One region of the Bradyrhizobium sp. UBA2491 genome, then DNA from elsewhere that is predicted to be linked to it. Evidence: riboswitches for the same ligand, from Rfam matches in the RefSeq annotation. Region 1 holds a riboswitch; the other holds the start of a gene.
The links. A riboswitch is a leader RNA that binds a small molecule or an ion and turns the genes downstream of it on or off. The one in region 1 is predicted to bind glycine.
Positions count from the first base shown of each region.

Region 2: it holds a riboswitch for glycine, as region 1 does, so the genes downstream of both, gcvT (glycine cleavage system aminomethyltransferase GcvT) here and B2W55_RS16885 (D-amino acid dehydrogenase) in region 1, are expected to answer to the same signal.

Region 1 covers NZ_DDOP01000050.1:76,565-91,449, forward strand. The annotation lists gene B2W55_RS16875 (ArgE/DapE family deacylase) at 1-630, opposite strand, end outside; gene B2W55_RS16880 (hypothetical protein) at 627-824, opposite strand; gene B2W55_RS16885 (D-amino acid dehydrogenase) at 947-2,257, opposite strand; glycine riboswitch at 2,323-2,438, opposite strand; glycine riboswitch at 2,442-2,549, opposite strand; gene B2W55_RS16890 (M20/M25/M40 family metallo-hydrolase) at 2,641-3,771, opposite strand; gene B2W55_RS16895 (ABC transporter substrate-binding protein) at 4,060-5,679, shown strand; gene B2W55_RS16900 (PilZ domain-containing protein) at 5,952-6,239, shown strand; gene B2W55_RS16905 (PEP-CTERM sorting domain-containing protein) at 6,369-7,262, opposite strand; gene B2W55_RS16910 (response regulator transcription factor) at 7,325-8,023, shown strand; gene B2W55_RS16915 (ATP-binding response regulator) at 7,942-9,834, shown strand; gene B2W55_RS16920 (Fic/DOC family protein) at 10,268-10,846, opposite strand; gene B2W55_RS16925 (hypothetical protein) at 10,854-11,048, opposite strand; gene B2W55_RS16930 (hypothetical protein) at 11,362-11,796, shown strand; gene B2W55_RS16935 (FAD-dependent monooxygenase) at 11,831-13,033, opposite strand; gene B2W55_RS16940 (zinc-finger domain-containing protein) at 13,041-13,286, opposite strand; gene B2W55_RS16945 (hypothetical protein) at 13,536-14,669, shown strand; gene B2W55_RS16950 (alpha/beta fold hydrolase) at 14,755-14,885, shown strand, end outside.
Region 2 covers NZ_DDOP01000041.1:30,750-45,634, reverse strand. The annotation lists gene B2W55_RS13005 (alpha/beta hydrolase family protein) at 1-1,457, shown strand, start outside; gene B2W55_RS13000 (NADP-dependent isocitrate dehydrogenase) at 1,584-2,798, shown strand; gene B2W55_RS12995 (DUF3455 domain-containing protein) at 2,835-3,335, shown strand; gene alaS (alanine--tRNA ligase) at 3,348-6,020, opposite strand; glycine riboswitch at 6,222-6,312, shown strand; gene gcvT (glycine cleavage system aminomethyltransferase GcvT) at 6,452-7,597, shown strand; gene gcvH (glycine cleavage system protein GcvH) at 7,614-7,979, shown strand; gene gcvP (aminomethyl-transferring glycine dehydrogenase) at 8,156-11,029, shown strand; gene B2W55_RS12970 (acyl-CoA thioesterase) at 11,288-11,725, shown strand; gene B2W55_RS12965 (hypothetical protein) at 11,731-12,693, opposite strand; gene recA (recombinase RecA) at 12,787-13,875, opposite strand.

The DNA of each region.
Region 1 (14,885 bases):
GGCGCGTGTGAGCGTATGTCCGGTCGGCTCGGGAATGAGGCAGGCGTCGGCGCGATAGCCGCGCATCAACGTCGACAAGGCGCCGTTGCCGGTGCTCTCTTCCTCGGTCACGGTTTGCAGATGGATGCGCCCGGCCGGGGCATACCCCGCGTCGCGGATCGCATCGAGCGCGAAGATCATGGCCGAGACGCCGGCCTTCATATCTTGCGCGCCACGCCCGAACATCCAGCCGTTCTGCACGGCGCCCGAGAACGGCGGCTGGTCCCAAAGGTCAGCCGGCCCTTCCGGCACCACGTCGATATGACCTTGCAGGATCAGGCTGCGCCCACTGCCTTTGCTGTCGAGCGTAGCAACCACCTGCTGCGATCCGGCAAGATCGATGCCGTCCATTGGTGCAGCCTTCGGATGGCTCATCAGGTTGACGTCCGCAAGGCTGAACGTATCGACGTCGTAGCGACGCTTAGCGAATTGCTCGGCCAGCCAATGTTGCTGCGGCGCTTCTTGTCCACGCAAGCTGCGGAACTGGACCATGCGCGACAGGAACGCGATCTGATCGTCGAAGTTTCGGTCGACGGCCGCGCACAGCTCTGCGGCAATCTGCGCCGGCTTGGTCAGCGTCCCGGTCGTCATGTCGCGCCTTTCGTGAAGCCCGGTGCATGAGCGAGAGCGTTGAGCGTTTCGGAGAAGCGGCGCAGGTGAGCGCGATGCGCGCCGGTGGCGAGTTTGGATATTTCTTCGCGGAAACGACCGCCGTCGACATACGTGCCGTCCACGGTCGCGCGACGCACCGCGTTGCCGCGCGTGCCCGCTAGCTCGATGCGCATTGTCCCCTCCCGCGCTGAAGCCTTTTTCTCATCATAACGCTAGTCCTTGTCAAACGGCGTTTCTCAGCGAATTCCGACTTGGCCACACGCAAATACGCTCATATTCTTCCTCTCCGGCCGGATTATTGGGGGAAAGCTGCGCGTGCGGTCTCGGTCGCATCGCACTGTGAGGGCACCATTGAAGGCGCGTCGAGGTCGCGCCAGTCGTCGATCGCCGCGGCGATCGTCTGTGCCGTCGCGGCCGACAACGTCCAGCCGAGATGGCCATGGCCGGTGTTGTAGAACACGCCCGGAATCCGTCCGGCGCGGACCACCGGCATCATGTTCGGCATCATCGGGCGCAGGCCCGCCCATGGCACGACCTTCGAGGTGTCGATCCCTGGGAAATGATGCCGCACCCAGTCCACCAGCGGCTGGATGCGATCGGCCCTGATGTCGCGGTTGAAGCCGTTGAACTCGGCCGTGCCCGCGACGCGGAAGCGATCGGCACCGAGCCGGCTGGTCACGATCTTGGCGGCCTCGTCGAGCAGGCTCACGGTCGGCGCGGCGTCGCGGCTGCGCGGCGCATCGAGTTGCACGGTGATCGAATAGCCCTTCACCGGATAGACATTGACACGGTCGTTGAGCAGGCCCGCGAAATGGCGGCTCGCCACGCCGGCGCAAATCACGATGCCGTCGGCATGCAAGTCGTGTCGCGTCGCAACGCCGGCGTCCTGCGCGGCGGCTTCGTTCCAGCCGATGCGAAAACCATCATCACCACGCGCGATGGTGTCGACATCAGCTTCGTGGACGAAGCTCGCGCCGCGGCGGGCGCAGGCATCGGCGAGGCCGCGCGTGAACTTGTGGATATCGCCGGTCGCATCCGACGGCGTGAAGAAGCCGCCATAGCAGGCGGTTTGTAGGGCCGGCTCGATGCCGCGGATTTCATCCGCCGTTACCGGCCGGCGATCGAGCCCGCCTTGTTGCAGCAGCGTGTTGACCCGCAGGCCCGCGTCGAAGCCATCCTTGTCGTGATAGACGTGAAGGATGCCGCGGCGCTCGAGGTCAAAGGCGATGTTCTCGCGTTGGGCGATCGAGAACAGATGCTTGCGGGCTTCGATCGCGAGCCGCGTGGTCTCGATGGTGTTGGAGCGATAACGCGCGATGCCACCCACGAACTCGCCGATCCAGGAATATTTGTGCCAGCTCGGCTTCGGATTCATCAGGAGCGGCGCGTCGCTCCTGAGCATCCAGCGCAGTCCCTTGAGAATGGTCGTGGCGCTGTTCCAGACTTCGGCGTTGCTGGCCGAAAGCTGTCCGCCATTGGCGAACGAGGTTTCCATCCCGGCGTAGCGATGCCGGTCGAGGACCGTCACCTCGTAGCCGCGTTCGAGCAGGGCATAGGCCGTCGTCACGCCGGTGATGCCGGCGCCAATGATCGCGATGTGTGGCATGGTGGTCTTCAGGCTCCCGCGGGTTAGAGTCGCCGAACCGCCGGTGAAACCGGCATCGGCGCCCCATCTGTCACGGTACCTGAGAGCTTGATCCGCATCGGGCCTGCGCCCGATCACGAACTATCCCCTTCGGTGGACGTCATGGCCCTTGATGTGCGGCCATGTTCGTCTCTCTCCAGATCGTCCTGACGATACAGTCCTTTTGCCTGAGAGTTTCCGGGGCGGTTGCTCCGTCGGCGCCGAAGCCAACAACATCAGATGTTGTCGCCTCGATCTCTCCCGCATCGTCGTATTGGACGGCCGGACCGTAGGCGAAGCCTCAAAACTGGACAAGGCTAAATTTCGGTCCGGCAGTGCCAACGTGTTGTGCAGTGCAATCGACGTCAGTCCAGCGTTGCGAGCAGTGCCGCCATCAGGCGGCCGCGCTCGGCGAGGCTCTCGACTTCGATATGCTCGTTGAGCGTATGCGCATCAGCGCCGCGAACGCCGAGCCCGTCGAGGGTTGGGATGCCCATCGCGCCGGTGAAGTTGCCGTCCGATCCGCCGCCGGCGCTGCCGTGCGGCAGATCGAAGCCCATCGCCGCCGCGAGGCCTTTTGCCTTTTCATACAGCGCCATGGTGCCGGCGTCCGGCTCCCATACCGGGCGCGTGACGCCGCGCGTCACCTTGAAGGTCACGTCGTTGGCGGTGCCCGACAGGGCCAGCATGCGCTCGACGCCGCGGTCGAGATCGGCCTGGCGCTTGGCCATGCTGAGCGCCTCGCCGGAGCAGGTGGTGGCAACGCAATTGACCCACTGGCCGCCATGCACGACGCCGACCGAGAAGGTGCAGTCGTCGGTGGTCATGCCGTCGATGGCGATGATTTGCCGGGCCATTTCCCGGATCGCGGAACGACCGGAGGACAGCGTCGCACCGGCATGGCTCGGCTTGCCGGTGGCTTCGAGATTGAAGCGCGCGATCGCGTAGCGGCCGGTGACGACGCCGTTGTTCGGCCGGCCGGGCTCGGGCACCAGCACATATTTGTTGCGTGCGGCTTCGGCCTCGATGATGTCGCGGGTCGACGGCGTGCCGACCTCTTCATCTGGCGTGAACAGCACGGTGATCGGCAGCGGCGTCGTAAAGGAGGCGCGGGCGAGTTGCCTGATGGCCTCGATCGACAGATAGTTGCCGCCCTTCATGTCGAAGATGCCGGGCCCGAAGCATTTGTCGCCTTCGCGCCGCCACTTCAGCTTCTCTATGGTGCCGACCGGGTGCACGGTGTCGAGGTGGCCGGCGATCAGGATGCCGGGCTGGCCTTGCTTGGGATGGGGAAAGCGGGCGCGCACGCAGCCCGCGAAGCCCTGGCGTCCCGCGATGCGTTCGATCGTCGCACCCATGATCGCCATCTCGCGCGCGGCGAGATCGAGCATGCGCTCGACCGCGGCAGCGTCCCAGGTCGGGCTCTCGCATTCCACCCAGCCGCGCAGGCCTTGCAACATGGCTTCGGAATCAAAGGGGAGGTTGGCTGGGTTCATGTCGTTTCTCTCTTGTTGTTCTGATCGCGTGACTGCGCTTATTCCGTACCTGCGCGCATGCGTGTCGCACGAAAAGCTCAGGCGACGACTTTGTAAAGTCAAAATGCACCAGGCTTCTCGTTCATTCGTTCGTATACGTTTGATGCTGCCCGAAACCGATTGACGCGCTTTGCGCTTGGTGCAAGTCTCGATTTCACAAGCCATACAGCATGTTAGTTCGCCTAAATAACGAACCGCGTGCATAACGAATAAGCCGGCTTTGACCAGTTACACGTCAGGAGAGATTCCATGTTCCCTATCTCGCGTTGGAAGCGCCGCACGTTCGCGGCGGCGTTGACGGCGGTCGCGCTGTCGTTCGCGCCGCAGCAACTATCGTTTACGCAACAGGCCATGGCCGCGGACAAGACCATCACCGCGGTGATGCATTCGGATCTGCGCGTCATCGATCCGATCCTGACCACGGCCTACATCACGCGAGACCATGGTTACATGGTCTACGACACGCTGGTGGCGACCGACTCCAACTTCAAGATCCAGCCGCAGATGGCGGACTGGAAGGTGTCCGACGACAAGCTCACCTACACGTTCACGCTGCGCGACGGGCTGAAGTGGCACGACGGCACGCCGGTGACTGCCGAGGATTGCGTCGCTTCGCTGAAGCGCTGGGCCAAGGTCGACGGCATGGGCCAGAAGCTGATGGACTTCACGGCGAGCCTCGAGGCCACCGATGCGAAGACGATCACGCTGAAGCTGAAGGAGCCCTACGGCCTGGTGCTGGATTCGATCGGCAAGCCGTCGTCGCGTGTCGCCTTCATGATGCCGAAGCGACTGGCCGAAACGCCGCCGGACAAGCCGATTCCGGAGCAGATCGGCTCGGGCCCGTTCAAATTCGTCCAGGCGGAATTCCAGCCGGGCGTGAAGGCGGTCTACGTCAAGAACAAGGACTACGTGCCGCGCAAGGAGCCGGCGAGCTGGACCGCGGGCGGCAAGGTCGTGAAGGTCGACCGCGTCGAGTGGGTCACCATGGCCGATGCCCAGACCGCGATGAATGCGTTGCAGTCCGGCGACATCGATTTCCTGGAGAACCCGTCGTTCGACATGTTGCCGATCCTCGAAGGCGACAAGGACCTCAAGGTCGAGACGCTGAACAAGTTCGGCTTCCAGACGCTCGGCCGCATGAACTTCCTCTATCCGCCGTTCGACAACATCAAGGTTCGCCAGGCGGCGCTGATGGCGATCAACCAGAAGCAGGTGCTCGACGCGCTGGTCGGCAATCCCAAATATTACAAGACCTGCGTCGCCTTCTTCATCTGCGATACGCCGTTCGCGACCAATGTCGGCGGCGAGACGTTGTTGAAGGGCGGCGACATGGCTGCGGCCAAGAAGGCGCTCGCCGAGTCCGGCTATGACGGCACGCCGGTCGTCATCATGGCGCCCGGCGATGTCACCACGCTCAAGGCGCAGCCCGTCGTCGTCGCGCAGCAGCTGCGTGACGCCGGCTTCAAGGTCGACCTGCAGGCGACCGACTGGCAGACCGTCGTGACCCGCCGCGCCAGCCAGAAGCCTCCGAAGGACGGCGGCTGGAATATGTTCTTCACCAACTGGGTCAGCGCCGACGTCTCCAACCCGATCGCCAATCTCTCGATCGGCGGCCAGGGCAAGAATGGCGGATGGTTCGGCTGGGCCGACGATCCGAAGATCGAACAGCTGAAGGATGCCTTCGTCCGCGCGACGTCGCTCGACGATCAGAAGAAGATCGCGGCGGATATCCAGAAGGAGGCCTACGACCAGGTCATCTACATCCCGCTCGGTCAGTATCAGGGCCCGAGCGCGTGGCGGAAGTCGCTGTCCGGCGTGCTTGACGGCCCGGCGACGCCGATCTTCTGGAATATCGACAAGTCCGAATAGGCTTGCGGCTTCACGAACACGAATGGCCGGGCGTCGCCCCGGCCATTTTTCTTTGGCGACGTCGTTCGCCGGCCGCGCGATGAGGTCAGGTTGAATCGGCGTCGCCGGAGGACACGATGAGGTGATCTAGGCATCGCGATACCGCAAGTACCGCGCTCAGATCGCGGCGGCCTCCTGGCATGCCAACTCAATGAGGCCAGTCTTAAGGTTCTCGTTAGCATTGCGTCGTAACTTCACCGCAACTCAAGTACCTACCGTGACGTGACAGGGTCATGGCCGACGACCATCAAAGGCCCACATCAGCCAGCACACAACAGGCATTGCCGACCACCGATCGGCGTGCCGACGCTCGCCGCCGCGTCTTCAAGTCCGGCGCGATCGAGTTCGGCAGCACGACGATTCCCTGCACGGTCCGAAATCTCTCGCCCCATGGCGCCTGCATCGAAGTGAATTCGCCGCTGTGGTTTCCCGACCATTTCGACCTCGCCATCGACGGCGAGCGGCATGCGTGCCATGTAATCTGGAAGCGGGAGAGGCGGCTCGGACTGGGGTTCGCATAGGCGCCCGAGGCGTCCGTGCGCGTCCCCCAATCGGCGCCGGCAGCGAACGAGCCACATTCGTGCCGACGACACGGCAAAGCCGTGACCCCGCCGAATCCGGCGGGGCTTGTCTGACTTGCAGCGGCGATGTCAGTCGGCGGCGATGCCGATCGGCTGCCTGCGTCGTGCGGCAAGCAAACCGAGGCCGCACAGTCCGAGGATCATCATCGCCCAGGTAGAAGGCTCGGGAACGGCGCTGGTGACGTTGAACGAGTCGAACGAAGCCACTGAATCGAGTGCTACGCCGTCCCAGGGCTGACGGAGCGTGAACAGGCCGATCTCGGTGTAGGCCGTGGTGTTTGTTTCAGACCCCAGCGTCGTCCAGTTGATTCCGTTGCTGCTGTAAGCGGATGTGTAGACGTTCCCGACCTTGGAGACTTCGAGGTAGATCGTGCCGCTCGAATAGGCGTTCGAGCCGCCGGCGCCTTCGACGATGCTTCCGCCGCCATTGGGATAGAACGCTCGTTCGACAATTCGATTGAACTGAAGAGCGCTCGTGAACGGACTTGTCGTCGTCGCAAGCAGGATGCCCGCGCCCTGGTAGTTGTTGGTCGGGTTGAACGACAGCGATGTCGTGATCGTGTAGTTCGCGTTGGGATCGACGGATTGCAGGATGACGGGCGCATTGTAATTGCTGCCCGTGAATAGATCGGAGCCGCCATTCTGATAGGAGGCGGTGATCACCAGATGACCGGATCCGTCGAGGGCGACGCTCGACGCCGGGTTCGGAGATGTCACCGTCCAGCCGGGGTTGAGCGTTGTGCCGTTGAACTGGTCGGAAAACGGCGAGGCATCCGCCGCTGCGGCCCCGAGCAGCGTGGATGCCACGATCGCTCCAAATGTCCTGATGACAAAAATCTTCTTCACGACGAATATCTTCTTCATGAAAATGTCTCCCACCATGATTGAATATCGGGGCCGTGCCCGTTGCTTCCGCATCGGGTTTGCAATTGAGAGTCGCCGGCAGCCGCGCTGAGCCTGCAATGCAGTGCCAACGTCCGCAGAAAAAATTACGAGAATAGGATCGGGTTAATTTCGAATTTAATTTGAATAATCGGTGCATTGACGTCAACCTACCGAAAACAGCAGGTATCGACTTCAAGCGTCGGAGATGCAGGCGAGCGCCGACGTCGACCCCGGGATGTTCCATGCCCACGATACTCTTCGTCGACGATCATCCAATCTATCGCGATGGCTTGCAGCGCCTGCTCGCGGAGATCGAGCCGGGTCTGACGGTCTGTACGGCCTCGGGATACGCGGCAGCGCTCGAACTGCTCAATGACAATCGCGATATCGACTTCGTCCTTGCCGATCGGCGGCTGTCCGACGGAGACGGCATCTCGCTGTTGCAGGACGTGCGCCGGCAGTGGCCGGACGTTGCCATTGGATTGCTTTGCGCCGACCTGACGCCGGAGGTTGCGATCAAGATGAGGCAGTTGGGCGGAGTTGCGTGCCTGTCAAAGGAGCGCAGCGCGAATTCGCTCCAGGACGCCATCGGCAGGATCTTCGATGGTCAGATCGTGTTCGACCTCGAGGCGCAATCCGCTCCGCTCGACGTCCTGCCCGCGCGGCAATGGGAAGTCGTGACGCTCGCGCGCGACGGTCAAAGCGACAAGCAGATCGCCGATCGACTAAAGATCTCAGAGAATACGGTGAGGATGCATTGGCGACAGATCTTCATTCGTCTCGACGCGAACAATCGAACGGCGGCAGTCGCGAAAGCGATCCAGAGCGGTCTGATCTGACCTACCAATTTCGGCGCAGCGACCATCGCGACGAGATCGGCTACGGTCGCATCAGGGCGCTCTACCGCGCGCACACCAGCAGGCGCTTCGTCGTGGGGTCCTCCACGCTTGGAGCGGTCCTCATCATCGGCCTGTGCGTTTTGTTCGTCGGTGTCGATAGCGGGCAGCGGCCGCTATTGTGGTTATCGGCCGTTGCGGCTTCCGACGCCTTCCTCACGACGCTGGACCGGCTGTTCCATTCGCGCAATCCGCCCGACGCGGAGTTGCTTGGGTGGGGCTGGGCGCGGGCCATTGCGTCGGGTGCGCGCGGCGCGGCGTGGGGATTGGGCCCGATCCTGCTCTACAAGCAGGCGACGATCGCTTCCGTCATGATCCCGTTCTGGGGCTTGATCAGCCTGCTCGCCGCTTCCGCTTACACCGCCGGCCCTTTCTTCCCAGGCCTGGTGGCGACCGTCGTGTGCGGTGTTGCCCCGCCTTCGATATGGTTGGCGCTTCAACCGGAACCGGCAGCGCACCTTGCTGCATTGCTGTTGGCGCTGTCGGTGCCCTTCATCTGCTTCGTCGGTGCGGTCGGCCGGCGCAACAGCGAACGCTCGATCGCGGGGCAGCTCGAACTTGCAGCGATACTGGATCTGCAGAAGCAGCAGACCAGGCTGGTCTCCGATACGCTCGCGGAGAGGACGCGCTTCTTCACGGCGGCAGGGCATGACCTCCGGCAGCCGTTGCAGGCCCTGGAGTTCTACGCATCGATCGCCTCGACGAAGCTGCGGGACTCTCGCGCCGATCCCGAACTGACCCAGATCGTCGACCGGGTGGAAGACTGCGTCGACAATCTGAACCGCCAGTTCAACGCGATCCTCGGCGTGGCGGGGATCGAAGCCGCGATCGCGAACTCGAAATCGATCGCCACACCGCTTCAGGCCGCGTTCGAGCGTTCGGCCATGGCGGCCTACCCGGAGGCCGAACTCAAGAACCTTCAACTGACGGTGATGCCGACCGCGATCTGGGTCAGCGTCGACCCCGCGCTGCTCCAGAGGGTCTTGAGCAACCTGCTCTCCAATGCGGTCAAGTTCACGTCCCGTGGCCGGATATTGCTGGGTGCGCGGCGCAGGGGAGCTGTTGCCGACATCTGGGTGCTGGATACCGGCCCGGGAATTCCCGAGGCCCACCACGACGATATCTTCAAGGAATATTATCAGATCCACAACAAGGAGCGGGCGCCGGAACACGGCTTTGGCCTCGGCCTTGCGATCGTGCGCAGGATCTGCGCGGGACTGCATTGGCCGCTTCAGGTCGGGTCGACCGTCGGTCGCGGCTCCAGTTTCCGGCTGACGGTTGCCATTGCCGCCGCCGCCAGTGCGGCGGACGAGGGCGGTGAAGTTCGTGTCTCGTCGTCCGGCCAGTCCTCGCATGTCGTCATCGTCGACGACGACGACTTCATTTGCGACTCGCTTGAACGATTGCTGCGAAGCTGGGGCTGGTCGGCAATGTCCTGCCGATCGGCCGAGCAGGCGATCGATTGCCTGCGCGCAAGCGACGACCCGCGCGCGGTGATCCTGCTGGTCGATTACCGGCTCGGCGGCCAGGACGATGGCCTCGCCGTGATCGACCGCATTCGTGTGGAGTTCGGCGCCGCGATCAGAGCGGTGCTGATGACCGGCGACATTGACAGTACCGTCTTGTCGGACGGAGCGAAGGCCCTTGGAATCCCCGTCCTGCGCAAGCCGATCAAGCCGATCCGGCTACGGGCGGTGCTGACGCCAATGGCTGATACGTCTTTGATGCCGGAAAGCAGCGACCTCACGCGATGATGCGATCCCGGCGTATCCATGTTGACCGCGCGACATGGCAGTCGCGTGCGTGGTGCGGGCGGCCGGACTCGAACCGGCACAGGCCTTGCGGCCCCACGGATTTTCGTACCACTTCGGCTTTCGCCGCCGCCGTTCCGGCGTTCGTGGTCTGGACTATCCCTTCACCCTGGCGATGTCCGCTGTAGGTGCTGCCCGTCTAGTCTCTACACCTTCCTCCTGGCGGAGGCTTGGCTCGGGATTGCCAGTGAAGGTTTCCCCGACTTTGAGCAGTTCTGCACCGAGGGTTTCCCCAAGGGCACTCAATGGTTTAAGTCCGATGCGTCTACCAGTTCCGCCACGCCCGCATCAGTCCATCTATAAGGCGCAAACGGCGTTCCAGCAAAGGGAATACGGTCCAATTCATCTACCGCTCTATCAGCCAGCAAAGATTGATCTAATCGATGAGGCGCCGTAATTCCCGGATGAGCTGGCCGTTGTCGCCGTGAAAGCTCCTGATCATGGCCCGCAGGAAATTGGCGGGATTTAGCCGTTCCAGATGCAGAGGATGGCCGGCCTTCGCTCCGATAAGAGCCATGAAGGCGAGCTGGGCCCGCCCATTGCCATCACGAAATGCGTGAATGGCGTTGAGCATACTCAGGAACTCAGCTGCCTGGATGGCGAAGTCATCCGCGGAGAGGTCGCGGAGATACTGATCGCGCCGAAGCTTGGCGAAGGTTTGCTTCAGCTGGCCATCAATGTATTCGGGATAGCAGAACGCGTTTCCCTCCCTGCTCATCCGCAGAGTGCGGTTCTTGCCGGCCCAGGCGTAGACATCTTGGAAGAGGTGATGATGGACGGCCCGGTAATGCCGGACACTAAGCAGGCCAGTCGGCATCGGTTCATCGAACCGTTGGGCTGTGATGGCGGTCTCGAACCGGGTGAGCGCGGCCTGACTTTTCAGGTTTCTGAGGTTCTTGAGGACCTTGGTGCCGGGATAACAGTAGTGGTCGTCGACGGCATCATACGGCGGCACGAGAGCGCTATTTTCCGTATTTCTTAACGATCGCGTATCGGCGGGCCTCGGCTGAAGCCGCGGTCTTGTCGAAGCTCTTGAAGGTCGCTTTCATCTCACGAGACATTCGGATGCCTTCAACGGCGCTTATCTTCTCGAAGCCTTTGCGGCCTATGATCAAGCCCTTGCTCTTCGTTCGCGGTGTTTTGTTGATCTTCGACATAGCTGAATCATAACATGAACAACACTGTATTTGAACGGCAATTCGTCTCAGTTGTCGTAGGCGTGGTTGCGGAGACGCCTCTTTGCCGCGGCGGCGCTGGCTCATCCTTGCGGTTCTCACCACTTCCTTCCTGGGGCTTCTTTTTACCGATGTGAATGGCGCTGGCGTCCGACACGTCCCTGAAGTGGCCCGCAATTCCATTTGCCTTGAGCTCGCCGCATTGGGATAAGCAGCCGCCGCCGCGATTGGGCCTCAATCCGGACACCGGCGGCTGCTTTAGCCAATCTCAACACTGTCGGACTAAGAACGCTGAATGTTTGTTCGTCTCCCACGCCGCCCGAAGCTGTCGCGCGCGGCCGCCGTCATTGTGCTGCTCGCTTCCGCTGCGGCCGTTTCCGGCTGTGCACAGATCGGCGACAGCATGCCGTCGGCATTCGCCGATCCCGCCAGATACGACCTCTATGATTGCAAGCAGCTCCAGACCGAGCGCACGGGCCTCGCGGCCCGCGCGACGGATCAGGAAAAGCTGATGGCCAAGGCGCAGACCGGCGTGGGCGGTACCGTGGTCTCCGAGATGGTCTATCGCAACGAACTGATCTCGATCCACGCCCAGCAGAAGCTCGCGGAAGAGGCCTGGCGCAAGAACAAGTGCCATGAAGCCCCGCCGGATACTCCCGCGGCCGCAACACCCGCCGCGCCTTCGCCGGCCGCGAAGGGCCCGCGGGCGCCGCGGGGGCTCGTTCACTAACGGTCCTGGCTGGTGACCTCGCTTGAGGTGGTTCTCAAGCCCGCCAGTCGTAGATCCAGTCCTGCCGCGCCAGCATGCGTTGTGGACCGATGGCGCGGATCGCGAGATCGCGCGCAATCGCCGCCGGTCCGCTCAAATGATAGATGCGGCCCTGCTGCCGCGCCATGCGCTGCACCTTCAGCACGCGTCCGCGCCGCATCCGTGCGTAGCGCTTGAGCGCGGCGGGAATGCCCGCGGTGCTCTCCCCTGTGCTGTCGCCCAACGCCTTCGCGAGCACGACAGCGTCCTCGATCGCCATCCCGGCGCCCTGTGCGGCAAATGGCAACATCGCGTGCGCCGCGTCGCCGATCAACGTCACCGCGCCTTCGCTCCAGCGGCCGAGGTCGGGCAGGGTGAACAGCGCCCATTTGCGCCAGCCGTCGACCGCGCCGATCAGCATCCGCGCCGTCGCGGGCCAGCGCGCGGTGGCGAATGCGGCCTCGATCTCGTCGACGTCGCCGGGCGCGCTCCAGCCCGGCTGGTTCCAGCTGCCCGACACGATCGCGACCACGTTGATCTGACGCCCAGACGAGATCGGATAGGCCACGAGATGGGCGTCCGGCCCCATCCAGAGTTGGACGCGCGGAGTGGTGTATTCAGGCGGCAGGGCGGTTGCGTCCAGCGTGCCGCGCCAGGCGATCAGGCCGGAGAACTGCGGCTGTACATCCGGAAACAAATGTCCGCGCACCGACGACCAGATACCGTCGGCGCCGATCAGCGCAGCCGCCAATTCCTCCTGCCGTGAATTGCCGCGGCGCTGCACGACGGTCAGGCCGTTGGCGTGCTTGGTCACGTCCTCGAATTGGCAGCCGAGCCGCAGGTCGATATCGGGATGGTCGTTGACCGCGGCCTGCAACGCGGCCTGCAGATCGGCACGATGGATCACCCAATAGGGTGCGCCGGCGCGGAACTCGGCGGCCTGGCCGAGCGGCATCCGTGCGATCTCGCCGCCGGCCCGCGTGCTCACGATGGTAACGGATTCAGGCGTCACCGCGCGTCGCGCAAGTGCGTCCTTGAGCCCGAGCTCGACCAGGATGCGGCTGGCATTGGGCGAGAGCTGGATGCCGGCGCCGGCTTCCTCGAGCCGTTCCGCCTTCTCCAGCACGACGACACGAAAGCCCTGCGCCGCCAAGGTCAGCGATGCCGTCAGTCCTGCGATCCCGGCGCCTGCAACGATGACGGTTCGCGTCAGCGCCACGGAGCGCTCAGGCGACCTTGTCTTTCAGCACGCATTCCGGCGGCCGCGCTTCGCCGGCCGCGAGGTCGGGCGCGAAGCGATACAGCGTCGAGCAGTATGGGCAGATGATCTCGTTGTCGTTGCCGAGGTCGAGGAACACATGCGGATGGTCGAACGGCGGGTTGGCGCCCACGCACATGAACTCCTGCGACCCGATCTCGATCACCGAGACACCGGCATCGTTATGGAAGTGCGGGACGACGTGGTCGGACATATTCTCACCTTGGTGGCAACGACGGGCAGACGCAATCAACAGCATGCGGCATCGCGAAATGCCGCGCACCATACTGGCGGGAACAGTTGATTCCTAGAGCCCCGATGGCTCATCTGCTCATGCAAATTCGACACAATCTTGTCGTCCCAGAGAAGCCCTTCTTTGGTCGGACCCGGTGTGTCGCAAAAACGGCACACTATTTCCAAGGCGAATTGAACAAGGCGAATTAAACTTGAGGTTTCCAGTGCGATGAACCGGGTGCGCCTCAGCCTTGCGGTGGCCGGCGTGGCAGCGAGCGCAGCCATCGGTGCGGCGATCTGGCCGCATGCCCATGAGGCGGGCAGGGTGCTTGCCGCGCGCGACGATCCCGCTGCATTGGCCGACATCAGGCTCAATTCCGTGCTGCGCAACAAACCAGCGTTGATCTCTGACAATATCGAGGCGGCACTGGCCTCGGGGGATGCCGACCTCGCGGCGAGCTTTGTCGCGCTCGCTGGCGAGAAGAATATCGCACTCAGTGACGACCTCACAAAGCGCGTCGATGATGCGCGCGCCGAGCAGTCGTCCGCGACGCATTTTGCCAAAGGGTTCGCCACTGGCTTCGTGACCGGCAATGCCGACGATGTCGCAAGCCTGTCCGGCACGGTTGCGGGCGACCTGTTCGTGTTCGGTGACGTCAGGGATGTCGTGCGCGAGGGCAAGCATCTCGCGATGGGCGAGGATGCCGACCAGCTGGTGCTCGGCCTTGCGGCCGCGGGGCTCGCCGTCACTGCGGCGACCTACGTCTCGGTCGGCGGTGCCGGACCGCTGCGTGCCGGGTTGACGCTGGTCAAGGATACACGCAAGGCGGGACGGCTGAGCGAGGGCATGATCGAATGGGCCGGACGCTCGACCCGTGAGGTCGTCGACCAGCCGGCGTTGCGCGAGGCGGTCGCGTCCGGCTCGGTGCTTCGGCCCGCTGAAACCGCAACCGCGATCCGCGCGGCATTCCGTGCCGAGAAAGCCGGCGCGCTGGTGCGCGTCGCCAAGGATGTCGGACGCGTGGGCGAAGCAGCCGGCATGCGTGCGGCGCGCGACACGCTGAAGGTCGCGGAGAACCCGCAGGAGATCGCGCGCGCGGCGCGCATCGCCGAGGTGAAAGGCGGTCAGACCCGCGCGATCCTGAAACTGCTTGGCCGCGGTGCCTTGCTGCTAGTGGCCGGCGCGTTCAATCTCACGATGTGGCTGTTCGGCGCGCTGCTCGCGCTGTTCGGCTTTCTGTCCTCGATCAAGGCCAGCGCCGAACGGACGACGGCGTGGTGGCTGAGACGCAGCAAGGCGCTCCGCCTGAGGCGGCAGATGGCCACCCAGGCTGCGCTGGCGAGCTTGCCCGCCCAGGGCTAAGCTTGCGGTCGCCGGTCGACCGCCAATCGCAAATCCCAAGTACTAAAATCGCAAGTACTGAAATCCCAAAAAGACGGAATGCAGGATGCCGAGTTTCCATCACGGCGATGTTGAAATTGCCTATATCGACGAAGGCGCGGGCGAGCCGATCGTGCTCGTGCACGGCTTTGCCTCGAGCAAGAACGTCAACTGGATCTATCCGACCTGGGTGTCGGA
Region 2 (14,885 bases), on a different contig from region 1:
TGGTGCTGGCACTGGACCAGACCGGCCATGGCTACAGCGATCCGCCCTCCTTCGCCAACGGGTTTGGCGGCCCCGACGGGCTGGCCTATCTCCGCAGCCTGCAAATTGTCGACAAGGACAATATCGGGCTCGAGGGCCATTCGATGGGCGGCTGGACCGTGCTGGCCGCGGCGGCCGCGATGCCCAACGACTACAAGTCGATGGTGCTGGAGGGCTCGTCCACCGGCAAGCCGTTCGCTGCCGAGGGCACCACCTCATGGCCGCGCAACACCGCGCTGGTGTTCGCCCAGTATGAGGAATTCCCCGACCTGATGTGGGGCGTTCAGCTCGCCCGCGACGTCACCACGAGCCCTAAGCTCTGGGCGCTGTTCGGCACCCAGGCCGCGGTCGAGCCCGGCAAGGTCTATGGCGATCCGGCGGCTGGCACGGCGCGGGTGCTCTACACCCCCGCGATGACCCATCCAGCCGAACACATCTCGCATGAGGCGATCGGCTACAGCCTCGACTGGTTCGCCAAGACCCTGAAGGGCGGCACCCCGCGTCCGGTCGACGACCAGATCTGGTTCCGCAAGGAGATCGGCACGCTGATCGCCCTGATCGGTTTCGTTGCCCTCGTCATCGGGACGTTCGACGGGCTGCTGGAAGCGCCGATGTTCTCCCGCCTGCGGCTACCGGCGGTTGCCGACGGCACCATGCCGCCACATGAGGCCGCCAAAGGCCGGCGCTGGACCACGGCGTTGATCCTGTCCGCCTTCATCCCGGCGCTGACCTATTATCCGGCCTTCGCGCTCGGCGGCACGCTCGTAACCCCGAGCGCATTCCTGCCACAGGGCATCACCAACCAGATCCTGGTCTGGGCCGTCATCAACCTGCTGATCACGCTGGCCCTGATGCGGTTCGCGCCGAAGCGCGCCAGCCGGGCCGGCCTGGTCGGTCAATCCGTCGTGATCGCGGTAGCCTCGGTCGCGGTGGGTTACGCCGCGCTCTGGCTGGCCGACCTCGCCTTCAAGATCGACTTCAGGTTCTGGATCGTCGCACTCAAATTGATGAGCGCGAAGCAATTCCTCATCTTCCTGATCTATCTGATTCCGTTCACGGCGTTTTTCGTCGTGGCGCTGCACGTGCTGCACCGGAATTTCTCGACCATGGGCGCGCCGCGCGCGGGGCTCTATCTGACCAACATCCTGGCGCTGACGCTCGGGTTCATCGTGCTGCTGGTGCTGCAATACGGCACGCTTTGGCTGACAGGAAAGCTGTTCAACCCGGTGCCGGACCCCGGATTCGTGCCGCTCTCGACCATCGTGGCGATCCAGTTCGTGCCGCTGCTGGCGATCGTCGCCGTGATCGCGACCTTCACCTGGCGGCGCACGGGATCGAGCCTGCCGGGGGCCCTGATCGCCGGCCTGTTCGTGACCTGGTACGTCGTCGCTGGGACCGCCACGCAGGTCCCGTTTTAGCTGAAAAGATGGGCTTAAAGTGCATACCCCCTCCGCTTCCGCCCGCCCCCGGGCGGTGCTATAGCGCAGGCGTATTCCACCATCCCGCCGTCAAAAGCGCGCTGTTCCCAAGAGGGCCTCTCCGTCATGGCAAAAATCAAGGTATCCAATCCCGTCGTCGAGCTCGATGGCGACGAGATGACCCGGATCATCTGGCAGTACATCAAGGACAAGCTGATCAACCCGTTCCTGGATGTCGAACTGCTCTACTTCGATCTGGGCATGGAATACCGCGATGAGACCAACGACCAGGTCACCATCGACGCCGCCGAAGCCATCAAGAAGGTCGGCGTCGGCGTCAAATGCGCCACCATCACCCCCGACGAGGCCCGGGTGAAGGAGTTCGGCCTGAAGCAGATGTGGAAGTCGCCGAACGGCACCATCCGCAACATCCTCGGCGGCGTGATCTTCCGCGAGCCGATCATCTGCAAGAACGTGCCGCGCCTGGTTCCCGGCTGGACCAAGCCGATCATCATCGGCCGCCACGCCTATGGCGACCAGTACCGCGCCACCGACATCAAGTTCCCGGGCAAGGGCACGCTGTCGCTGAAGTTCGTCGGCGAGGACGGCACCGTGATCGAGCGCGAAGTGTTCAAGGCGCCCGGCGCCGGCGTCGCGATGGAGATGTACAATCTCGACGACTCCATCATCGATTTCGCCCGCGCATCGCTGAACTACGGCCTGCTGCGCAACTACCCGGTCTATCTCTCGACCAAGAACACCATCCTCAAGGTCTATGACGGCCGCTTCAAGGACATCTTCCAGGACGTCTACGACCGCGAATTCAAGAAGGAATTCGAGGCCAAGGGCCTGACCTACGAGCACCGCCTGATCGACGACATGGTCGCCTCGGCGTTGAAATGGTCCGGCGGCTATGTCTGGGCCTGCAAGAACTACGACGGCGACGTGCAGTCCGACACTGTGGCCCAGGGCTACGGCTCGCTCGGCCTGATGACCTCGGTGCTGCTCACCCCGGACGGCAAGACGGTGGAAGCCGAAGCCGCGCACGGCACGGTGACCCGACACTACCGCGAGCACCAGAAGGGCAAGGAGACCTCGACCAATTCGATCGCGTCGATCTTCGCCTGGACCCGTGGTCTCGCCCACCGCGCCAAGCTCGACAACAATCCGGAACTCGCCAAATTCGCGACCACGCTGGAGAAGGTCTGCGTCTCGACCGTCGAAGAGGGCTACATGACCAAGGACCTCGCGCTCCTGGTCGGCGCCGACCAGCGCTGGCTCTCGACCACCGGATTCCTCGACAAGGTATCCGACAACCTCGTGAAGGCGATGGCCGGCTAAGCCCGCCGTTTCCGGACGATCTCGACGAGCGTGACCATGGCCCTACTCAAAGCCGTGACGATCGCCTCGTTGCTCGCAACGGGATCGGCGGCCTGGGCCGCCGATACCCTGCCCGACGCCGTGGCGGCGCCGGGCGAGACCGCAGTGCTGTCAGTCCACGCCGAAGGCCTGCAAGTCTATGAGTGCAAGCCGGTCACCGACGGCAAGCTCGCCTGGTCGTTTCGCGAACCGATCGCGACCCTGATCGCCGACGGCCGAACCATCGGACGGCACTATGCCGGACCGAACTGGGAGCATGTCGACGGCAGCGCCATCACCGGACGCACCACCGGTACAGCGCCGGGTGTGGCGCCCTCCGACATTCCCTGGCTGAAGCTTGCGGTGATCTCCCGTCGCGGCGAAGGCGTGCTCACCGGCATCTCGACCGTGCAGCGGATCAACACCGCGGGCGGCGAGCTCAGCGGCGCCTGCGACAAAGCGGGCGCGCTGAGGAGCGCGCCCTACTCGGCCGATTACGTCTTCCTTCGCAAGGACTGAGGTCAGCGCCGATCAGGCGCCAGCCATCGCTTGCTCGATCGCCGACAGCGCGGCATCGGCCTTGGCGCCGTCGGGGCCGCCGGCCTGCGCCATGTCGGGCCGGCCGCCGCCGCCCTTGCCGCCGAGCACCTCGGAGCCCTTGCGCACCAGTTCGACCGCATTGAAGCGCGAGGTCAGGTCCGCTGTGACGCCCACCACGATGCCGGCCTTGCCGTCCTCGGTGACGCCGACGATCGCGACCACGCCGGAGCCGATCTGCTTCTTGCCGTCATCGACCAGGCTCTTCAGATCCTTGGTCTCGACGCCCTCGACCGCGCGCGCGAGCAGCTTGACATTGCCGACCTCGCGAACGCCGGAGGCGGCGCCGTTCGATGCACCGCCGCCGCCCATCGCGAGCTTCTTGCGGGCATCCGAGAGGTCGCGCTCGAGCTTCTTGCGTTCCTCCATCAGCGCGGCGATGCGCGCCGGCACGTCCTCCACCGTGGTGCGCAGCTCCTGCGCCGCGGTCTTGGCCAGCACCATCGTATCGTTGGCGTGCTTGCGCGCGTGGCGCCCGGTCAGTGCCTCGATGCGGCGGACGCCGGACGCCACCGCGCTCTCGCTGGTCACCGAGATCAGGCCGATGTCGCCGGTGCGGCGGACATGGGTGCCGCCGCACAGTTCGACCGACCAGCCAAGTGCATTCTGGCCGTGCTCGCGGGCGCTCTTGCCCATCGAGACGACGCGGACCTCGTCGCCATATTTTTCGCCGAACAGCGCGCGCGCCCCGGCCTCGCGGGCGTCGTCGACACCCATGATGCGGGTGGTGACCTCGTCATTCTCCAGCACGACGTCGTTGGCGATGTCCTCGACCCGGGCGAGCTCTTCCGCCGTGATCGGCTTCGGATGCACGAAATCGAACCGCAGGCGATCGGGCGCGACCAGCGAGCCGCGCTGTGCGATGTGATCGCCGAGCACCTGGCGCAGCGCCTCGTGCAGCAGATGGGTCGCCGAGTGATTGGCGCGGATCGACGAACGCCTGGCGTGATCGACCTCGAGTTGCAGAGCGGTGCCGACGTTCAGCGTGCCCTGCTCCACGGTACCGACATGCACGAACAGATCGCCGGCCTTCTTCTGCATGTCGGTGACGCGGAATTTGACACCCTCGCCCGTCAGCACGCCGATATCGCCGACCTGGCCACCCGACTCGGCGTAGAACGGGGTCTGGTTCAGCACGATCGCGCCGCTCTCGCCGGCCTTGAGGCCATCGACCTCGGCGCCGTCCTTGACCAGCGCCGTCACCACGCCTTCCGCGCTCTCGGTCTCGTAGCCGAGGAATTCGGTCGCGCCGAGCTTCTCGCGCAACGGGAACCAGATCGCCTCGGTCGCCGCCTCACCGGAGCCTGCCCAGGAGGCGCGCGCCTTCTCGCGCTGGCGGTTCATCGCGTCGGTGAATGATGCCTGGTCGACGCTGATGCCGCGCGACTTCAGCGCGTCCTGCGTCAGGTCGAGCGGGAAGCCGTAGGTGTCGTACAGCGTGAACGCGGTGTCGCCGTCGAACATATCGCCCTTCTTGAGGCCGGCGCTCTTCTCATCCAGAATCGAAAGACCGCGCACCAGCGTCTTGCGGAAGCGCGTCTCCTCCAGTTGCAGCGTTTCCTCGATCAGCTTCTCCGCGCGCACCAGGTCGGGATAGGCCTGGCCCATCTCGCGGACCAGCGCCCAGACCAGGCGATGCATCAGCGGCTCGCTTGCGCCGAGCAACTGCGCATGGCGCATCGCGCGGCGCATGATCCGGCGCAGCACGTAGCCGCGGCCCTCGTTCGACGGCAGCACGCCGTCGGCGATCAGGAACGCCGACGAGCGCAGATGGTCGGCGATCACCCGGTACGACGCCACGTTCTGCTCGTTCGGCCCATGGCCGAGGGCCGACGCGGTCGCGTCGATCAAATGGCGGAACAGATCGGTCTCGAACACACTCTCGACGCCCTGCAGGATGCAGGCCATGCGCTCCAGCCCCATGCCGGTGTCGATCGAGGGACGCGGCAGCGCCACGCGCTCCTCCTTCGTCACCTGCTCGTACTGCATGAACACCAGGTTCCAGAATTCGAGGAAGCGATCGCCGTCCTCCTCCGGGCTGCCCGGAGGTCCGCCCCAGATGTGCTCACCGCGGTCGATGAAAATCTCGGAGCACGGACCGCACGGGCCGGTGTCGCCCATCGCCCAGAAATTGTCCGAGGTCGCGATGCGGATGATGCGGTCGTCCGAGAAGCCCGCGATCTTCTTCCAGTAGCCGGCCGCCTCGTCGTCGGTGTGGTAGACGGTGACGAGCAGCTTGTCTTTCTTGAGCCCGAAATCCTTGGTGATCAGGTTCCAGGCGAGTTCGATCGCGCGCTCCTTGAAGTAATCGCCGAACGAGAAGTTGCCGAGCATCTCGAAGAAGGTGAGATGGCGCGCGGTGTAGCCGACATTGTCGAGATCGTTGTGCTTGCCGCCGGCACGTACGCATTTCTGCGACGTCGTGGCGCGCTGATAGCCGCGCTTCTCGACGCCGGTGAAGACGTTCTTGAACTGCACCATGCCGGCATTGGTGAACATCAGGGTCGGGTCGTTGCGCGGAACCAGCGGCGACGACGCCACGATCTCGTGGCCGTTCTCCTTGAAGAAGTTCAGAAATGTCGACCTGATGTCGTTGACGCTGCTCATGTTCATCCAATCGGAAAAAGGGGCCGGCCAGCCGCAAAGAGGCGTCATTTTCCGGCCGAACGCTTTTAGACATTGCCAGCTGCGGTGTCCAGAAACTGTGCAGGCGGATCATGGGCTTGCCGCGACAGCACAAAGCCCATTGGATAGTTGTTGCAGCTGCGTTGACAGTCTTGGTGGCGCCGTGTTTTCTACCTACCTCTAACCCGTCACGTCGGGAGAGACCGGCCTTACCGCCGGCGCCGAAGGAGCAACCGCCCCGGAAACTCTCAGGCAAAAGGACCGCGTGACGTCTGACATCTGGAAAGAGGCGCTGGGGTTCTCCCCGATGCGTCCGCCGACGGGATAATACTCTCAGGCACAGCGACAGATGGGGCTTTCTGCTGGTTTCTCAAGGGGAAATGGGTCCCCGCGGGAACCGCGAGGGCCCTGTGATGCTTGTGCGCGAAACTTCCCCGCTGAAACAGACCCCGCTGCACGCGCTGCATCTGGCACGCGGCGCCAAGATGGTGCCGTTCGCCGGCTACGACATGCCGGTGCAATACACGGCCGGCGTGCTGAAGGAGCATCTGCACACCCGCAAGGATGCCGGCCTGTTCGACGTCTCCCACATGGGACAGCTCGTGCTGAAGGCCAGATCCGGCAAGGTCGGCGACGCCGCGCTGGCGCTGGAAAAACTGGTGCCGCAGGACATTGTCGGCATCGCGCCGGGACGGCAGCGCTACGCGCAATTCACCAATCACGACGGCGGCCTGCTCGACGACCTGATGGTCGCGAATTTCGGCGATCATTTGTTCCTGGTGGTCAATGCCGCCTGCAAGGCAGAGGACGAGGCGCATCTGCGCGCGCATCTCTCCGATGTCTGCGAGATCGTGTCGCTGGCTGACCGCGCGCTGATCGCGCTGCAAGGTCCGAAGGCCGAATCGGCACTGGCGAAACTTTGTGCAGATGTCAGTTCGATGAAATTCATGGACGCCGGCCCCCGCCGCGTCGCCGACATCGATTGTTTCGTCTCCCGCTCCGGCTATACCGGCGAGGACGGCTTTGAAATCTCCGTGCCCGCCGACAAAGCCGAAGCCCTGGTTACCGCGCTGCTCGACAATCCCGACGTGCTGCCGATCGGGCTTGGCGCCCGCGACAGCCTGCGGCTCGAGGCCGGGCTCTGCCTCTACGGCCACGACATCGACACCACGACCACGCCGGTCGAAGGCGCGCTGGAATGGTCGGTGCAGAAAGTCCGCCGCGGCGGCAGCGCCCGCGCCGGTGGCTTCCCCGGCGCCGACAAGATCCTAAGCCAATTCGCACAAGGCGCATCGCGCCGCCGCGTCGGCCTCAGGCCGGAGGGCCGCGCGCCAGTGCGCGAAGGCGCCTTGCTGTTCGCCGACCCGACCTCGACCGAGCCAATCGGCAAGGTGACCTCGGGTGGCTTCGGCCCGAGCCTCAATGCGCCGGTTGCGATGGGCTATCTGCCCACCGCCCTGTCCGCGCTGGACACCATTGTTTTCGCCGAAGTGCGCGGCCAGCGGCTGCCGCTCAAGGTCGCCGCCACGCCCTTCGTCCCCAACACCTACAAACGCTAAACGCCAGAGGATCTCCATGACGACGCTGTACACGTCCGACCACGAATGGCTCCGCATCGAGGGCGACGTCGCCACGATCGGGATCACCGACTACGCGCAGTCGCAGCTCGGCGACGTCGTGTTCGTCGAACTGCCCAAGGTCGGCCGCAGCCTGAAGAAGGCCGAGGCCGCCGCCGTCGTCGAATCCGTCAAGGCCGCCTCCGACGTCTACGCGCCGATCACCGGCGAGGTGATCGAGGTCAACGAGGCGCTGGCCGCCGAGCCTGCCCTGGTCAATTCGGATGCCGGCGGTAAGGCCTGGTTCTTCAAGCTGAAGATCGCTGACAAGAGCGAACTCGGTGGCCTGATGGACGAGGCCGCCTACGCCGCCCACACCGCCTGAGAGAATGAAACAGATTGCGACCACACACTCACTGTCATCGTCCGGCCTTGTGCGTAATTGCGCACTTGGACCGGGCGATCCAGTACGCCGCGCCCCTTCAGCTTAATCGCTGACGTCCCGGCGTACTGGATACCCCGCATTCGCGGAGTATGACGGCTGACAATGAGGACCACGCCATGAACGCGCCTTTCAAGCCGATCAACGAAGCCGCCACCGATTTCGTCCGCCGACACATCGGACCATCGCCGCGCGACATCAACGCGATGCTGGAGACGGTCGGCGCCGCGAGCTTGCAGGCGCTGATGAACGAGACGCTGCCAGCCTCGATCCGGCAGAAGGCGCCGCTCGATCTCGGCCGCGCGTTGAGCGAGACCGAGGCGCTCGCGCATATGAGCGAGCTCGCCGCGCAGAACCAGACCTTCACGTCGCTGATCGGCCAGGGCTATTCCGGCACCATCCTGCCTCCGGTGATCCAGCGCAACATCCTGGAGAACCCGGCCTGGTACACGGCGTACACGCCGTATCAGCCGGAGATCAGCCAGGGCCGGCTCGAAGCCCTGTTCAACTTCCAGACCATGATCTGCGACCTCACCGGGCTCGACGTCGCCAACGCCTCGCTGCTCGATGAAGCGACGGCGGCAGCGGAAGCGATGGCGCTCGCCGAGCGCCACTCGCAGGTCAAGGCGAAGGTATTCTTCGTCGACAAGGAGGTGCATCCGCAGACGCTCGCCGTGATGCGCACGCGCGCCGCCCCGCTGGGCTGGGCGCTGGTGGTCGGCGATCCCCTGACCGAGCTCGACAAGGCCGACGTGCTCGGCGCGCTGCTGCAATATCCGGGCACATCGGGCGCGGTGCGCGACCTCCGCCCGGCGATCGCATCGCTGCGCGCCAAGGGCGCGCTTGCGATCGTGGCCGCGGACCTGCTGTCGCTCACCCTGCTCGCTTCGCCCGGCGAGCTCGGCGCCGACATCGCGATCGGATCGGCGCAACGGTTCGGCGTCCCGATGGGCTACGGCGGACCGCACGCCGCCTACATGGCGGTGCGTGACGCGCTGAAGCGCTCGCTGCCCGGCCGCATCGTTGGCCTGTCGGTGGATTCGCGCGGCGCGCCGGCCTATCGGCTGGCATTGCAGACCCGCGAGCAGCACATCCGCCGCGAGAAGGCGACCTCCAACATCTGCACCGCGCAGGTGCTGCTCGCGGTGATCGCCTCGATGTATGCGGTCTATCACGGGCCCGAGGGCCTGACGCATATCGCACGCAGCGTGCATCGTCGCGCCACCGTGCTCGCCGCGGGGCTGCGCAAGCTCGGCTTTGCGCCGACCAGCGAAGCGTTCTTCGACACCGTGACCGTCGAGGCCAGCGCGAAGCAGATCGAGATCGTCACGCGCGCCCAGGCGGAGCGGATCAATCTGCGGATCGGTGCGACCACGCTCGGCATCGCGCTCGACGAGACCACCACGGCAGAAACCGTCGAGGCGGTGTGGCGGGCGTTCGGCGGCAAACTCAGCTTTGCCGAGATCGAGGCCGCCGCCCGCGAGGCACTGCCCAAGGAGCTGCGGCGCAGCAGCGCCTTCCTCACCCATCCGGTGTTCAACAGCCATCGTTCGGAGACCGAGCTGCTGCGCTACATGCGCAAGCTCAGCGATCGCGACCTCGCGCTCGACCGCGCCATGATCCCGCTCGGCTCCTGCACCATGAAGCTCAACGCCACCACCGAGATGATCCCGCTGACCTGGCCCGCGTTCGGCAATCTGCACCCGTTCGCGCCCGCGGATCAGGCCAAGGGCTATCATTCGCTGTTCAAGCGGCTGGAGCAGTGGCTGTGCGACATCACCGGCTATGACGCGGTGTCGCTGCAACCGAACTCCGGCGCGCAGGGCGAATATGCCGGGCTTTTGGCCATTCGTGGCTACCATCTCGCGCGCGGCGAGCCGCATCGCAAGGTGTGCCTGATCCCCTCCTCCGCGCACGGCACCAACCCGGCCTCCGCTGCGATGGTCGGCATGGACGTCGTGGTGGTCGCCTGCGACGCGCGCGGCGACGTCGATGTCGGCGATCTCCGCGCCAAGGCGGAGAAGCATTCGGCCAACCTGGCCGCCGTGATGATCACCTATCCGTCGACCCACGGCGTGTTCGAGGAGCACATCCGCGAGATCTGCGACATCGTGCATGCCCATGGCGGACAGGTCTATCTCGACGGCGCCAACATGAATGCGCAGGTCGGCCTGTCGCGTCCCGGCGACTACGGCGCCGATGTCAGCCATCTCAACCTGCACAAGACCTTCTGCATCCCGCATGGCGGCGGCGGCCCCGGCATGGGCCCGATCGGCGTCAAGGCGCATCTTGCGCCCTACCTGCCGGGCCATCCGGCGACCGACGGCGCGACAGCGCATGCCGTCGGCCCGGTCTCGGCCGCGCCGTTCGGCTCGGCGTCGATCCTGACCATCTCCTACATCTACATCCTGATGATGGGCGGCGAAGGGCTGACGCGCGCCACCGAAGTGGCGATCCTCAATGCGAACTACATCGCAGCAAGGCTGCAACCGCATTTCCCGGTGCTGTACCGCAACGAGCGCGGCCGCGTCGCGCATGAATGCATCGTCGATCCGCGGCCGCTGAAGACGACCAACGGCGTCACCGTCGACGACATCGCCAAGCGGCTGATCGACTACGGCTTCCATGCGCCGACCATGAGCTTCCCGGTGGCGGGCACGCTGATGATCGAGCCGACGGAATCGGAATCGAAATTCGAGATCGACCGCTTCTGCGATGCGATGATCGCAATCCGCAAGGAGATCGCGGAGATCGAGAGCGGCCGCTGGAAGGTCGAGGCGTCGCCGCTGCGCCACGCCCCGCACACCGTGCACGACATCGCCGACGATGTGTGGGACCGGGCCTACACCCGCACCGAGGGCTGCTTCCCGGCAGGCGTCTCGCGGTCCGACAAATACTGGAGCCCGGTCGGCCGCGTCGACAATGTCTACGGCGATCGCAACCTGGTGTGCTCCTGCCCGCCGATCGAGGATTACGCGGAGGCCGCGGAGTAACGCGGGCTCCGTCGTGGAATGTCGTAGCAACCATCAAGCGGGCATGGTTGCTGCGAGGTCCGGTTCAAAGCATCGAAAACAACCCCATGCACCGTAGGGATTGGGGCGACTGGTCATCCACCGGCACTAGATCCGGTGGGTAGGACGGGTAGAGCCAACCGGACCGCGCGTGCGTGCACCTGCTGGCTTTCCCCATGCTACGATCCCGCAATTCGGCTATCGCTGAATGCGCGGGACCAACGCCGCCGCAGGAGGAACATGCGCGAGGAATTCTGGTTTCACTTCCCGTTTCGCGTCCGCTATTCGGAGGTCGACGCGCAGGCCGTGGTGTTCAACGCCCACTATTTGACCTATTTCGACACCGCGATCACGGAATACTTCCGCGCGCTCGGCTACGACTATCTCGGCGAGGTCAAGCGGACCGGCATCGACTTCCACACCGTGAAGTCGGTGGTCGAGTACAAGGCGCCAATCCGGTTCGACGAGGACATCGAGGTCTGCGTCCGCGTCGCGCGGATCGGCCGCTCCTCGATCAACCTGGCGCTCGCGATCTTCGCCAAGGGCTCCAACGATCTGCGCGCCACCGGCGAGATCATCTGGGTCGCGACCGACCAGACGACCCATCAATCGGTCGCCGTCACGGACGATCTGCGGGCGCTGATTGCGAGCCGGGAAAAGGCGCTGCCGGCGGGCTGAGTTGACTACGGTCTGGTCAGCGTCGGAGCAATGCGCCAGAGATTGTCGTTGGTGAGGTGCGTGCCGCCCCACCAGCGATCGATCGGGTTATGGCTGCTGAAGTCTTCCTGGTGCGCGATGATCGCTTCGCCGAACTCGGTCAGCCGCGGATAGCTTGCAGCGTAGCGCGCGTGCCAGCTCCTTTTGCTCTGCGGTCGTTCGAGATCGGTCACCGCAGGCGACGGACCATCCGCGAGGCCGTCGAGCAATGAGAAAAGTTCGAGTTCCCCGAACACATTTCCGGGGTGCCAGAATCGATGAAGGAGTCCAAGCGCTGAAAAGCCGTCGTAACGTGCGATCAGCTCGAGAAGTCGCATTTCAGTTGCGCCAAGCCCCGTCGCGCGGGAGGGCAATTCTGCAACCAAGGCAAGCTGCGCCGACCTCAGAAATGGCAGTGAGCTAAGGTCGCTCTGCAAGCAATCCAGAAAAGGCATTGGGGTGGCTGCGCGATAAGCCGACCAGGTCGCACTTCCGATATTGAGTTCGACCGGGCCGACGTCGACCGTCAACACATCCTCTGGTTCGGGCATTTCTTCAACCGGCATCGTCAGATCGAAATCAACAAGACGCAACTTCAACCTGGCCGCTGTCTCGGGATGATATCTGAAGAAAGCCAGAAGGAAGACCAGTTGCAGCTGATCGTTCGGATACTGTTCGAACCAGAGCTCGATCACGTCATACGGTTCGCAATACTCGACGAGCGAAAGGTGCCTGCGAGCCCGGACTTCATCGGAGAACAATCGCCATGAACACCAATCCGACCAATGACGACCCGGGCCCTGTCCGGAACGCGCGCCAAAATAATCTTCGAACTCTTCTACCGGGGGCAACGGCCCCCAAACGAAGCGAAAGCGAAATTCAATGACCGCCTCTGCCAGACCCGAGCGCGCGAGACGGATACCGGAACCAGTCAGAATCAAACGCTTCATCATCCAACCTCGCCGAACGCAAAACAAAACGGGCGCCGAAGACGTCGGCAACTCAACGTCCTCAGCGCCCGCTTGCAGCGAAATGATTGAGCCTTACTCCTCCGTCGGCTCCTCGCCGTCGGCGTCGCGCTCGGGCGTGCCGGCGAGGATCTGCTCGGAGATCAGGCCGGAGTTCTGCCGGATCGCGGCTTCGATCTTGCTGGTGATATCGGGGTTGGCGCGCAGGAACGCCTTGGAATTCTCGCGCCCCTGGCCGAGCCGCTGGCTGTCATAGGAGAACCAGGCGCCGGACTTCTCGACGAGGCCGGCCTTGACGCCGAGGTCGAGTATCTCGCCCATCTTGGAGACGCCCTCGCCATACATGATGTCGAACTCGACCTGCTTGAAGGGCGGCGCCAGCTTGTTCTTCACCACCTTGACGCGGGTGGTGTTGCCGACCACCTCGTCGCGCTCCTTGATCGCGCCGATGCGGCGGATGTCGAGGCGGACCGACGCATAGAATTTCAGCGCATTGCCGCCGGTGGTGGTTTCCGGCGAACCATACATCACGCCGATCTTCATGCGGATCTGGTTGATGAAGATCACCATCGTGTTCGACTTGTTGATCGAGGCGGTGAGCTTGCGCAGCGCCTGGCTCATCAGGCGCGCCTGCAAGCCCGGCAGCGCATCGCCCATCTCGCCCTCGAGCTCGGCCTTCGGCACCAGCGCGGCGACCGAATCGACCACCAGCACGTCGACTGCTCCCGAGCGCACCAGCGTGTCGCAGATTTCCAGCGCCTGCTCGCCGGTGTCCGGCTGCGAGATCAGCAGCTCGTCGATGTTGACGCCGAGCTTGCGGGCATAGACCGGATCGAGCGCGTGCTCGGCGTCGATGAAGGCGCAGATGCCGCCCTTCTTCTGGCCTTCCGCCACCGTATGCAGCGCCAGCGTGGTCTTGCCCGACGATTCCGGCCCGTAGATCTCGACGATGCGGCCCTTCGGCAGGCCGCCGACGCCGAGCGCGATATCGAGCCCGAGCGACCCCGACGACACCGTCTCGACATCCATCGAACGGTCGTTCTTGCCGAGCTTCATCACCGAGCCCTTGCCGAACTGACGCTCGATCTGGGAGAGCGCGGCTGAGAGGGCCTTGGACTTGTCCATGGAGGATCCTTCGACGATACGCAGTGCAGTGGCGGACATTTGGGATGTGCTCCTTATGGCGAGGATTCGCTAGCGGGACAAACGGGGCGGATGCGATCAGGTGGAATGCGTTGTTGATAGGAATCTCGTACCACGTTTGTTCTATGTTCGCAATATGTTCTTTTCGCCGGAAAGGTGCTGGCCTGCTTCCATCCCCCGCGGCCCGTTTTGAAAATTATGTTGGCCTGGTTTGGACTTAACCGCGCATCAACCATGGGTTAGCTGGTGTTCTCAGTAGTCTTACTGAGCGGCCATATCCCACGTTCTGGGCACTTCGATTTTTATGGCTCGATTTCTTCTTAGCTTAAAGCGCTTCCGTGGAACCTTACCCTCACCTGACGATTATGCTCCCCGTTCCGGGCAGGGAACCGAATGAGGGAAAGGGAAATGGGTCCGAAACGTCGCCGCGTGAAGCAGACAAACTCACTTGAAGAAAGACTTTTAGAGCGCACAAGACAGCTACGCCAACAGGCCGCAGCGCTCCCTCCAGGTATCGAGAAAGAAGCTTTATTGAAGCTAGCTCGCCAAGCTGAAGCCGGGGCTCGCATGACCGAATGGTTGCGCGCTCCCAGCCTTCAATCACAGACCTGACAAAGGCCGCCTCTGTTGGCGGCCTCTCCATTTATACCCGCCAGTTCCATTGTACATGCTACAGACTGGCCCGTTTTGCTTTGGCGAGTGCCTATTTCGGCCAGTACCGCCGGAAAGGCGCTGTCCGTATTTGACCCCGCCGAGGGTCCTAATTCGAATCCGCTAGTGTCGTAAATCGTTTAGCCACCGATCTCGTTGGTGTTATTCGCCTGTTATGGTTTTCAAGTTCATAAGCGCGAATGGAATCTCACTACCGAACTTGTCAGTGCGGAGCAGTTTACGAGCGCACTGAAACACCGATCCCTGAACGGCAGGCCGCGAGCTTCGAATGCTCTTTCTGTGGGACGACACTGGAAACCTGGAACTCCGCAATGGTGCCCACATATAAGTTTCTTGCTGGCCCCGTACGCACTTAGGAA